One region of the Peribacillus sp. Bi134 genome, then DNA from elsewhere that is predicted to be linked to it. Evidence: riboswitches for the same ligand, from Rfam matches in the RefSeq annotation. Region 1 holds a riboswitch; each other region holds the start of a gene.
The links. A riboswitch is a leader RNA that binds a small molecule or an ion and turns the genes downstream of it on or off. The one in region 1 is predicted to bind thiamine pyrophosphate.
Positions count from the first base shown of each region.

Region 2: it holds a riboswitch for thiamine pyrophosphate, as region 1 does, so the genes downstream of both, thiC (phosphomethylpyrimidine synthase ThiC) here and LQ188_RS10070 (ABC transporter substrate-binding protein) in region 1, are expected to answer to the same signal.
Region 3: it holds a riboswitch for thiamine pyrophosphate, as region 1 does, so the genes downstream of both, tenA (thiaminase II) here and LQ188_RS10070 (ABC transporter substrate-binding protein) in region 1, are expected to answer to the same signal.

Region 1 is NZ_CAKKLN010000004.1:297,365-301,639, forward strand. It holds gene rarD (EamA family transporter RarD) at 1-59, shown strand, start outside; gene LQ188_RS10065 (protein-glutamine gamma-glutamyltransferase) at 130-957, opposite strand; TPP riboswitch at 1,271-1,380, shown strand; gene LQ188_RS10070 (ABC transporter substrate-binding protein) at 1,514-2,509, shown strand; gene LQ188_RS10075 (thiamine-binding protein) at 2,521-2,805, shown strand; gene LQ188_RS10080 (ABC transporter permease) at 2,802-3,584, shown strand; gene LQ188_RS10085 (ABC transporter ATP-binding protein) at 3,568-4,275, shown strand, end outside.
Region 2 is NZ_CAKKLN010000009.1:37,502-41,776, forward strand. It holds gene LQ188_RS20500 (histidine phosphatase family protein) at 202-735, shown strand; gene LQ188_RS20505 (HAD family hydrolase) at 871-1,659, shown strand; TPP riboswitch at 1,776-1,890, shown strand; gene thiC (phosphomethylpyrimidine synthase ThiC) at 2,026-3,804, shown strand; partial or broken gene LQ188_RS20515 (DUF3231 family protein) at 4,096-4,275, opposite strand, start outside.
Region 3 is NZ_CAKKLN010000003.1:238,331-242,605, forward strand. It holds gene LQ188_RS07060 (ABC transporter ATP-binding protein) at 1-756, opposite strand, end outside; gene LQ188_RS07065 (ECF transporter S component) at 769-1,353, opposite strand; gene tenA (thiaminase II) at 1,368-2,051, opposite strand; TPP riboswitch at 2,188-2,317, opposite strand; gene LQ188_RS07075 (MFS transporter) at 2,814-3,116, opposite strand; partial or broken gene LQ188_RS07080 (4-hydroxyphenylacetate 3-hydroxylase N-terminal domain-containing protein) at 3,195-4,275, opposite strand, start outside.

The DNA.
Region 1 (4,275 bases):
CGAAATGGGGTCAGGCGAATGCCCGCAGGCTTAAAGGCAAAGGGAATATTGGTGCATGAATAAGAAAAAATGCTTGGGAGGAGATCTCTCCCCAAGCATTTTTTTATGCGGGTATATAAAACAAAGAGGTCATGAAAGGTAAATCTTCGAACCTATTTCAGAAACAATACAATTGGAAAGGCTAGCAGGACAGTGATCGGGCTTTGCTCGGGGGATATTTAGTTGGAATTGTCTATAGAAGGAACTATCCAGGAAAATGATATGCGTTGTCAGGAATGCTGATATGGTTGCGTACGGCTTTCTATTGCTATTTAATTCATCGATGATTCCCTGTGACGTCGTTATCCCGATTCCGTGGCCATAAAAGAGGTTATTCCCTAATAATATGGCATTTTCACCTTGCCATTCAGGAGTTGTCTCGTCATGATCAGGGTTTATGAAGTAAACACAATCGCCTGGTAAATAATCCCTCCCTTTGTGAATATTAAGTTCCATGTTCTGTGGAGGGCGCCAGTCATATAAAAATAGGTTTGAAAAAAGGTAATCGAAATTCCTAGGGCCGATTGAATCCAAAATGGCCTTTAAAAAAGTGACGACGATTGCTGTCCCGCATTCGAAGGCATAAAGCCTTCCATTCATGAAAATGTCAACGAGTGCAGCATGAGGGAGAATCCCTGGCTGAAGGGTAAAGGTGCCATCCTTTGAAAGGTGCCAATATTGTTGATTGGATTGAGATTCCTCAAGTGTGGAAAATTCTGGACCGCTTTTATCCAACGCAATAGCTGCTTCTATGACTCGGTTCCTCAGCTGTATATCGAAATTAAACTCTCCAAAATTCCGGTATTCAAAAACGTTAGTATCTTCATCCAGCAATTGGAGAATTTCAAGCGACTCAGCAGATGCTATTCCTGGTTGGATGTGACTGACATCTAACCATCTGTGATTAATCTTTATCATGATCATATCCACCTTTTGCTTATTAAATTAACGGTTTATAAAACCAGTAAACATAAATGTCTACAGATAATGCTCATTATATGAATGCATGCAAAGAAATGACTATTTAGAAATTGTCAGCCACCGCTGCAGTCAAGAATGATTGGAATGAAAAGAGGCAGAATTACATTGATTTCAATGATTTTCGTTCCAAAAGATGTTTTGCTAGATATCCTTAAGAGTAAGGAATACCTTTCAAATTAGTGATAAGAAGCAAATTAGTATTCCCTTTTCCCTATGAATTGATATAATGAGAGAGAAAAGTTCATATGTGCGAGAAATGTAGGGGGGCCAGTACTGCTGGCTGAGATTGCATCCTTTAGATGCTGACTCTTTGAACCTGATCTGGGTGATGCCAGCGGAGGGAACATATTATTACTGACTTTCTGTTTTGTATGTTAACGTCCGAATTCATCTTCGGGCGTTTTTTGCTTTTTATCCAGTATTTGAATAGACCCTGGAGCCCCATTATGGTTCCGGCATATGGATCTTATATGATGTGTAGGAGGATAATAACTTGAATAAATTCTTACCACTGTTAACTTCGTTGTTCCTTTTGGCTGGATGTGGTGCAGGCGGAACTAATGAAAAAGAAGAAGCATCTAAAAATGAAGAATTAAAAAAGGTATCGGTCGTGCTCGATTGGACACCGAATACAAACCATACAGGATTGTATGTTGCCAAGGAAAAAGGTTACTTTAAAGAGCAAGGTCTTGATGTGGAAATTATCATGCCAGGTGAAGCTGGAGCGGATAAGCTTGTCGCTTCAGGAAAATCTGAATTTGGCGTGAGCTACCAGGAGGGCATAACACAGGCCCGCGTGCAGGGCGTGCCAATTGTTTCGATTGCTGCAGTCATCCAGCATAATACCTCTGGATTCGCTTCCCCTGAGGCAAAGGACATTAAAACTCCCAAGGATTTTGAAGGGAAAACGTATGGTGGCTGGGGTTCTCCGGTTGAAAAGGCCATTATTGATTCACTCATGAAAAAAGAAAATGCGGATGTAAATAAAGTGGATATAGTCAATACAGGAGACATGGATTTTTTCACTTCGGTTAAAAGGGATATAGATTTTGCCTGGATTTATTATGGATGGACAGGCATTGAGGCTGAGTTGCGAAATGAAAAGCTTAATATGGTTTACTTAACCGAATACTCTGATAAGCTTGATTACTATACGCCTGTTTTGACTACAAATGAAAAGATGATAAAAGAAGATCCCGAAACTGTTAAAGCATTCGTTCATGCAGCATCAAAAGGGTACCAGTTTGCGATTAAGAATCCTGCTGATGCAGCAGACATGTTAATTAAGTCTGCGCCGGATCTTGATGCAAAACTAGTTAAGAAAAGCCAGGAGTGGCTTGCAGCCAAGTATCAGGATGATGCTCCGCGTTGGGGTGAACAAAAACTGGAAATCTGGAAGAATTACAGTGATTGGATGACAGAAAACAAGCTTCTTGAAGGTGATTTCGATCCTGAAAAGGCATTTACCAATGAATTTTTACCAAAATAGGAGGAAATACGATGGCCAATTCATTAATTAGTATACAAATTATTCCTAAAGGGGAAAATGTCATCCCTATGGTCGATGAAGCAATCAAGATCATTGAAGAATCTGGTGTCAAGTATGAGGTTCACCCCCTTGAAACGACAATGGAGGGCGAGCTTTCCGAACTTTTTGCCGTGATAGAAAAAATGAATGTAAGAATGATTGAAATAGGATCGCCGAATGTCATTTCCCAAGTGAAAATATTATATCAACCAAGCGGGATTACGATGGATACGTTAACGGAGAAATATCGGGCATGATCGGAAGGGGAATTTGGAAGAAGGGGGCTCCCTTCTTTCTTTTATTATTGTTGCTGATAGTTTGGGAGTCAGTGACAGTCTTATTGAAGGTTGAACAATGGCTGCTTCCCGCTCCATCGGCCATTTTCATTGAAGGAATTGAGTCGTCGCGCAATCTTTACGGACACCTTATATCGACAACCGAGCTTGCGTTGTCGGGTTTTTTTATTGGAAGCTGCATCGGCTTATTGGTTGCTGCAACCTTACACCTATTTCCAGGTGTGAAGGACGCGGTTTATCCTCTGCTCATACTATCACAAAATATACCTATCATAGTTTTGGCCCCGCTATTGGTGATCTGGTTTGGCTTTGGCATGCTGCCTAAGCTAATAGTGATTTCGCTCGTATGTTTTTTTCCGGTTGCGGTTGCATCATTGGACGGTTTTCGCCAGACACCATACGAACTTAAGCATTATTTCAAGATGATGGGAGCGGGGAAAAACCAGTTATTTTGGAAGCTGGAATTTCCTCACTCAATCCCGTTCATTTTCTCCGGCCTGAAAATTTCGGCCACCTATAGCGTAATGGGTGCGGTTATTTCAGAGTGGCTCGGGGCAAAATCGGGGATTGGTGTTTATATGACGCTCGCGTCCTCTGCGTTCAGGACAGACCGGGTGTTTGTTGCCATTTTCATCATTATGGGAATGAGCCTGGTCTTTTTTGGAATCATCACCTTCCTGGAGAAATACTTAGTTTCTTGGAAGAGAAAGGAGGGCGGCAAGGATGAAGCTGGAAATTAAAGATGTCTCCTATTCTTTCGATGGTAAACAGAATATATTGGAGAACATGAATTTTCGTGTGGATGATGGGGAATTTGTCACGATCCTTGGGCCATCGGGCAGCGGTAAAAGTACTTTGTTCCACTTGATCGGAGGTATTTTGAAGCCGGATCATGGCATCATTTCACTGGATGGTAAAAAGATAAATGGTTTAAAGGGCCATATCAGCTATATGCCGCAGCAGCCTTCCCTTTTACCTTGGAGAACGGTATTGGAAAATGTTTTGCTGGGAAGTGAACTTGCTGGGATCAGAGATAAAGAAAAGGCAAAAGCCCTATTGATGAAAGCTGGATTAGAAGAGTATGAGAAAGCATATCCGCATGAATTATCAGGAGGCATGAAGCAAAGGTCCGCATTCATCCGGAGTATCTTAAGTCCACAGGACTTGATGTGCCTGGACGAACCCTTTTCTGCCTTGGATGAACTGACAAGATTGCAAATGCAAAAATGGCTGTTGTCGGTTTGGGAGGAAAATCGGAGGTCGGTGCTTTTTGTTACGCATAGCATAGATGAAGCGGTTTTCCTATCCGATAGAATTTATGTGTTATCTGCAAAACCGGCTGCGGTCATCAAAGAAGTCAAAGTTCCGTTTCCAAGGCCAAGAAGTGAAGAACAGCTTCTTAGTGATGAATTTTTTCATTTGAAAAGAGAG
Region 2 (4,275 bases), on a different contig from region 1:
TTTCTCTTTTTTCAATGCTATCATAATTAAACGCTGGATCTTTAAAAACTTTTAAATATATACACAGTGTCAAGGAGAGTTCAGTAAGGTTTTAATGGTTTTAACATACTTTTTTTTATAGTTTTACATAGGGTAATATATTGATAAGGGCTGTTTACAAGAAAAAGAAACGTATATTTTAAAAGATAAAAAGGAGAAGATATGAAAATTGGTTTGGTACGGCATTTTAAGGTGGCACATGAATTTCCTACTGGGAGATCTGTGACGGCGGATGATATGAAGCAATGGTTTAAGGACTATGATGCAGCGGATATTATTTATGGAACGACTTTATTTGGCGCGGAGGAATGGGAGGAGTGTTATTGCAGTGATATGTCGAGAGCTGTCAAGACAGCGGAACATATCTATCCAGGTCCGGTTCACCGGATGGAGGAGCTGCGGGAAATACCTTCCCCGCCTCTTAAAGGAAGGGTAAAGCTGCCATTCATCCTTTGGGCTATTTGGATTCGCTGCTGCTCGGTGTTAAACAAGCAGACAAGGGCGGAAATTAAGATCGCAGAGCGAAGGATCAATAAAGTATTGGATGAAGTCTTTGCAAAGGGGGAAAGGGATGTTTTGATCGTGAGTCATGCCGCCCTCATGGTATATATGAGGAAAGAGCTGATCCGACGGGGGTTCACCGGTCCCAAATTCAAGATTGCCAGTAATGGAAAGCTGTATGTATTTGAAAGATGATAAGTGGATAAGGGTTTCCCACTAGAAAAGGTAAGTCATTTTCCGAATAGTTATTCTTTTTTTATTGGTTGTGGTTTATTATTGTAATAGTGTAATTTTTACGAATTCAATAATAGGGAAAGAGGGGTGGACATTTTGCTGAAGGCAGTTTTTTTTGATTTAGATGATACATTACTATGGGATCAGAAAAGTGTAAAAGAGGCTTTTGTGGCCACATGTGAAGTGGCCAAGGAGAAATATGATCTGAATGTCGACGATTTTGAAGAAGCTGTGCGAAAGGAAGCGCGTGAGCTTTATTCTTCTTACGATACATATGCATTCACCCAAATGATCGGAATCAACCCATTTGAGGGGCTATGGGGAAATTTTCAGGATGATCATGATGAATTCAGGAAGATGGCCGGGATTGCACCGGCTTATCGGAAAGAAGCGTGGACGAGAGGGTTATTGGCATTAGGGATCGATGACCCGGAATTTGGACTTGAACTGGCAGAACGTTTCCCTGCGGAGAGACGCAAAAAGCCATTTATCTATGAAGAAACATTCCGTGTTCTGGATGAATTAAAAGGGAAGTATAAGTTGCTATTGCTTACGAACGGATCTCCTGAGCTGCAAAATACCAAACTTGAAATTACGCCTGAACTGGTTCCTTATTTCGACCAAATCGTGATTTCAGGCGCATTTGGAAGAGGTAAACCGGATGCCTCCATTTTTGAGCATGCTTTGGGGATCATGGAGCTTGATAAGGATGAAGTATTGATGGTCGGCGATAATTTAATGACGGATATCCTTGGAGCATCACGGGTAGGCATAAAGTCGGTTTGGATAAATCGCCATGATAAGGAACGGAATGAAGTGATTCCAACCTATGAAATCAAGCATTTAGAGGAGCTTTACCCTATCCTTGAGAGCCTGGGAAATTAATGAACGGCTCTTCTTCAAATAATAAATTTTGGATAGTTGTAATGAAAATATTAGGTCTTTCAAATTATTTACAGAATGAAAAGGGTGAGATATAGTTACCCTGTAATCAATTAAATTATTCAGACTAGGGGTGTCCAATAAAAGTTGGGCTGAGAGAGAAGCGCTTAAGCTTCTTAACCCTCAGGACCTGATCTGGTTCATACCAGCGTGGGGAAGTTAGAATCTACTAAACAATGACATTTCAATTCGTCATTTCTGTAGCCATACTAACGTTAGCCAGGTCTTAAATATGAGATCTGGCTTTTTCGTGCGAAATGGATTGGATTTTGTCCTTTTTAAATGAACTTAAAAAGGAGAAATGAAATCATGATGAGTAATTCAGTAAATGACATGAACGTTTCAATTATGTCCAGTTTTGCCGGGAGTAAAAAAGTGTATGTTGAGGGATCTAGACCCGATATTAGGGTGCCCATGCGTGAAATTAAGCTAAGTCCGACTACAGGTTCATTCGGCGAAGAGGAGAATCCGCCTTTACGAGTATATGACACAAGCGGCTTTTATACGGATTCAGAATATCCCATTGATATTCATAAAGGTCTTGCCCCGATTAGACGCAGCTGGGTTCTGGAAAGGGAAGATGTTGAAGAGTATGAAGGGCGTGAAATAAAGCCCGAAGATAACGGGTATAAAAAAGAGTCACAAACGAAAGCAGAAATTTTTCCGGGATTGAAAAGAAAACCATTGCGTGCAGCGAAAGGGCAAAACGTAACCCAGCTCCATTATGCCCGAAAAGGTATCATAACTCCTGAGATGGAATTCATCTCGATCAGGGAAAATGTAGCCCCTGAGTTTGTAAGAGATGAGGTAGCTAGCGGGAGGGCAATCATTCCGGCAAATATTAACCATCCTGAAAGTGAGCCCATGATCATTGGACGTAATTTTCATGTGAAAATAAATGCAAATATTGGAAATTCCGCTGTTAGTTCATCGATTGAAGCAGAAGTGGAGAAAATGACTTGGGCTACACGGTGGGGTGCAGACAACATAATGGATCTTTCCACCGGTAAGAATATTCACACGACCCGGGAATGGATTATCAGGAATTCTCCTGTGCCAGTTGGGACGGTTCCGATATATCAAGCATTGGAAAAAGTGAATGGAGTCGCGGAAGATTTAAATTGGGAAGTTTTCCGGGATACATTAATCGAGCAGGCTGAGCAAGGTGTGGATTACTTCACGATACACGCCGGAGTGCTTTTGCGATACATTCCCATGACAGCAAAGCGAGTTACGGGAATCGTTTCCCGGGGGGGCTCCATCATGGCACAATGGTGCTTGGCCCACCACCAAGAAAGTTTTCTCTATACTCACTTTGAAGAGATTTGTGAAATCATGAAGGCGTATGATGTCTCTTTCTCATTAGGTGACGGCCTCCGTCCTGGCTCCATTGCAGATGCAAACGATGAGGCTCAATTTGCTGAATTGGAAACACTTGGGGAACTGACGAAGATTGCTTGGAAGCACGATGTTCAAGTCATGGTGGAGGGACCCGGTCACGTACCGATGCATTTGATTAAAGAAAATATGGATAAGCAGCTGGAAGTCTGTCAAGAAGCACCATTCTATACCCTGGGACCATTGACAACGGATATAGCTCCTGGATACGATCATATCACTTCTGCGATTGGTGCTGCCATGATTGGATGGTTTGGAACGGCCATGCTTTGTTATGTGACACCGAAAGAGCATTTGGGGCTTCCGAATAAAGAGGATGTTCGTGTAGGGGTCATTACTTATAAAATTGCAGCCCACGCAGCTGATCTTGCTAAAGGCCATCCCCAGGCACGAAAACGGGATGATGCCCTTTCGAAGGCTAGATTCGAATTTCGTTGGAGAGATCAATTCAATCTTTCCCTCGATCCTGAAAGGGCAGTTGAATATCACGATGAAACACTACCGGCTGAAGGTGCCAAGACAGCCCATTTCTGTTCAATGTGCGGACCCAAATTCTGCAGTATGAGGATTTCTCAAGACATCCGTGATTTGGCGAAGGAAAAGGGTCTGGGCTTTGAGTCGGTAATCGATGAAGGTCTTAAAGAAAAAGCGAATGAATTTAGGAAAACGGACGGGGAAATCTATTTATGATTCCGATGAGAGGGAGAATTCGATGAATCGGGTAATCCAAATAAAAGTTGAAATGAAACAGTTGGAAACTCAATTGGAACAGCTGAAAAGGGAGCTGAACATTTTTCGCGAGAAGTGTAATCATGAATTTGTAAAAACTGATTATAGTCAACAATGCACAAAGTGCCACTTAATCGAAAGTCTGCAATGGTAATGATTCCTTAATCGTCCTTTCATTATCGGAATTAATCCCTTAATCATGTTGGGCATCCAATCACGATGTCAACATGATTAGGGGATATTTCATTATATTTACATGCTTGTTTTATTAATATGAAGAGGAGGAGGGACAAGCCAGTCCTTTCCTTATTCAATCTTAGGAAGTCAGCACCCAATGCAGCTTTATTCGTATGGAATTGTGCGAACATCTGTGCAATATCTTCTCTGATGCATTGACCCATGATTTGGCTGCAAGCAACTAATCCTGCATTA
Region 3 (4,275 bases), on a different contig from region 1:
AAATGGGTGTTCCCGAGTCGGTGCATAATTCTGTATATATTCACCCCAAACACCTGGGAACCAAATTCCATATTCCTTCATTTCATTTTTATATAGTGAAAGAATGGTGTCTCTTGGACCATCAGCTATGATTTGACCATCATCGTTAAAAAGCACGATTCGTTCGATGAATTCTAAAACATGGTCAATTTTATGCTCGACGATAATAACCGTTTTGTCTCGTCCGACTTCCTTCAGCAATTCCCAGATTTCTTTCGTTCCTTCCGGATCAAGCATGGCGGTTGGCTCATCTAAAAATATCACTTCTGGTTCAAGGGCCAATACTGAAGCGATTGCCAGACGCTGTTTCATCCCGCCTGATAATGTTTCAATACTTGTATGGCCCAGGTTCAATCCTACTTTACGGAAATGATTTTGAATCTTCTCTTTCATTTCTTCTTTAGGGACGGAAAGATTCTCAAGGACGAAGGCAATTTCCTCATCGGCAAATGGCATGCAAAACTGACTATCAGGATCTTGAAAAACATACCCCCACGAAGAAGGGCATTTCAATTTTTCCGCTTTCATCGGTACTTCGATGGAATTCGGAATCAATCCGCTTAACACTTGTAAAAGGGTCGACTTACCACAACCTGATGGCCCCAACAATAGCACTTTTTCTCCTTGATCAAACGTTAATGATAGGTCCTTGAATATCAAAGATTCATCACCGGGATATTTCATTCTTAACTTTTCAACAGAAACGATTGGTTCCATGGCCCTCAACCTCTACTTTTGATCCAGTTCTGCATAATCTTTATTTGAAACCGGACGCACAAGATTTGTTACTCCTGTTGCTTCCAGGACTTTAACTAGATAATAAGCGGTCACACCTGCAAAGAATATGGAACCCACAAACCTCGCTATCATGAATAACGATAGATTCCAAGTTGAAAGCGCACCTATTTCCCCGTATGCAAAATCCATAATAACTGATGCCAGGCAGGAAGCTATCGCAGCTAAAACGGCCACCGGCATATTGAATTTTTTATATTTGAAAGCCATGAACACCAGTTCCGCGAACAAACCTTGTACCACCCCATATAACAGTACGGTCAGCCCCCATGGTGAACCAAGGAAGAACTCCCCGGAAGCTGCAGCTATCTCCGCCAAAAGTGCCACACCCGGTTTCCGTAAAATTAAGAAGGCGACGGGGCCAGCTATAAACCACATTCCATAAATAAGTTGATCCAGATGTAATCCTAACGGTTTAACGGAATAATAAATCGAACCCCAAAGGATATAAACGATTCCAAATGCTACCGCAATCACGATCGTGACCAATATGTCCGTTAATTTCAAACCTTTTTTCATTGTTTCATTCCCCTTTATACTTCTAGTGTTTCCTTATGCACAGGCCATGTCTCTAAACGATAAGCCATTTCCCAAAATGAGTATTCATATTGGCTGCTGAGGATAAAATGCTCTTTCATTCTTTCCTTATCTTCGTCTGTCACTTTTTCAGCAATCTCATCAAGCCTCGCAATTTGTTCTTCCACCAAAGTGCGGAACCACTCCCCTCCGTAAGCCGCTATCCATTCTTGATAAATCGGCTCCTCCGGCATGCACCCTTGCAGCTTTTCACCTATTTCATAATAAAGCCAGTAACACGGCAAGATAGCTGCAATAACATCTCCTAAATGTCCCGAATAAGCCGCACGATACATATGGGAAGTATAAGCATAAGCGGTCGGGGCTGGTTTGAAATTATCCCGTTCTTCTTTTGTGATCCCTAATCTCTCAGAAAAATTCTCATGAAGCTTCAACTCCGCTTCATATGTTCCTTGTGCATGGCCGGCAAGCCTGCTTGTTGTATGTAAATCAGTAGCTTTAACTGCCCCTAAAGCTTGAACCCTAGCAAAATGAGATAAATAATAGGAATCTTGCATAACATAGAAACGGAAACACTCCAATGGCAATGTGCCATCTCCTATTCCTGCAACAAACGGGTGATTAAAGCTAGCTTCCCAAATGTGATCCACTTCCTGACGAATTTCCTCTGAAAACTTCATGACCATTACCTCCAAATTATATTTTTTGAATGAATGTTACGGAAAAAAACTTTTATCACCCCTTTTTTTTGCAAACAAAAAACCACTTTCTTAAACGTAAAGAAAGTGGTTGTACTTGAAATAATACAGAAACGTATTGTTCCAGACCCCACTTCCCTACGCTGGTATAAACCAGATCAGGTTCTAAGGGTCTTAAAGTCATACTTTAATCTCAGCTTCTGCGGTAAAAATCAACTTTCACCTTTAAAGCACCCCTAGTGGTACAAATTGTATATTAAATTTCATTTGCCTTTATATTAACACGATAAATCCAATTGTCAAACGTATTAGAAAAAGTTTTCAACTTAATGATTTAGGGTTACTAACCTATCAATCTTGCATATACACCATTTACCCGGCAGTTTAACGGCACTTTAATCAATGGGTTTCATTACGTAATTTCCTCAGAATTCTACTGTTTTACTCGTGAATTTGGCCGGTTTACTCGTGAATTCAGCTGCTTTACTCGTGAAATTGATTTTTCTTGGGATTTCTGCTACTTTACTCGTGAATTTAGCTACTTTACTCGTGAATTCTTTTATTCTCTAAAAAACAATATTATACATTCGATGTTGCTTTTAGTTTTAATATTTTGCTCGATCTGTAGTTTATCATAGCTGCCATACTTCTCTTTCACATAACGCCATGGCAGCCATTATGCTCGGAACATTGAAGGCCATGAATGCATTTTGTGGTAATAGTTTGCAGCCAGCAGTAATCCTATTAATGTCGGGGCAACAATCGCGCCAATTCTACCAAAAGCCAAGGCCCAACTATCCCGGTGGACCTTATCTCCCGGGGATAATACTCGGATATATACGTATTGGCCAAATTCATCGTACCGACTGTACAGGCACCTCCAAAAGCGATCAGAATATATAAGGCTGCTGCATTTGAGGTCAAACCTAATATGACAAAACAAACAGTACCCATTGCACAGAGGGATAAAAGTACTCTTCTATGGCCTATTTTCCCAACTAAGTACCCTCCAATTAACGATCCGCCAATTTGTCCTATTCCCGATATAAGATTGAAAGATAAACTGGATTAAAGGCCGTATCCGGACTGCCCATGACGGCCCCCCTCCCTATTCAACTATTAAAATTACTTGTTAACCGCATTGACGGCTACTTGCATCGGTTTGTTAAGCACTTCATCGACCATGCTAAAGTTCTTGTTTTTCTTATATTTATTATAAAAAATCGCTCTTTTCCGAACTGGATCACCCTTGTAATAACGTTCGTATTGAAGGAGGCGCTGCCCAAATGCTTCCCCGCATAAATCCCAAGCCAGTTTAAACACCCGAACTCGCTCTTCCGCCGAAACCCCGCTTCGCCCTCCATAATATTTATCGATATCTACTCGCAATTCCGGATTATCAAAGTCGACCCCTGTCGGAGACATCAACAGCCCTCCAGCTCCAATGGTCTGGATAACCTCAATGGCACGGGGATACATCTCCGGAAGGAAGCCGCGAATCGTTTCCAATGCATCCGGATTTGGCCGGGCCTCACCGTACTCATTAATCGTATATTCATATTCCGCTACCCGGAGCAGTGAACGGATGACTTCGACGGATTGAATAAGTTCACCCAAATCACGCTGTACATGCAGGAATCCATCAACTCCGATAGAGTCTGCCACTTTACAAGCAACCTCAACGGCAAATGCCAATTTAATATATCCACGCACACCCGATTGGTGAGCAGGCTGTTCAGCGATCCCCGTCATTGGATACAAAAGCGGTTTGCCGCCTCCACATTGTTGTATAAGAAGACGCGGTTCCAAGGACCAGGACATCATTAAATACAAGCAGGGCGTCCATTTCCTCATAGCGGGAGGCAAGTGGATGGTCAAACATCGAGCGTGTTCCGTCCTGCATTGGTTCCCGGCAGATTATACGCAGTCCAGGCGTATCGATCGGCAATGCAAATGCTACCGCATGACGTTCATCACCTGGTGTGAATCCTGGGAAAGAATAGATAATCACCTCATCGGTGATTGGTGCCAGGGTGGCTAACATTTTTGCACCGCGTACAAGTATTCCTTCTTCTTTTTCCTCTACGGTCCCTAAGTGGGTATAAGTTTCTTTTTGCTCATGAGATTGCTTGCTTCGATCATTTTGAGGATTAATGATCGCATGCGTTAAGAATAAATCATTGTCCGAATATAGGTGTAATAATCC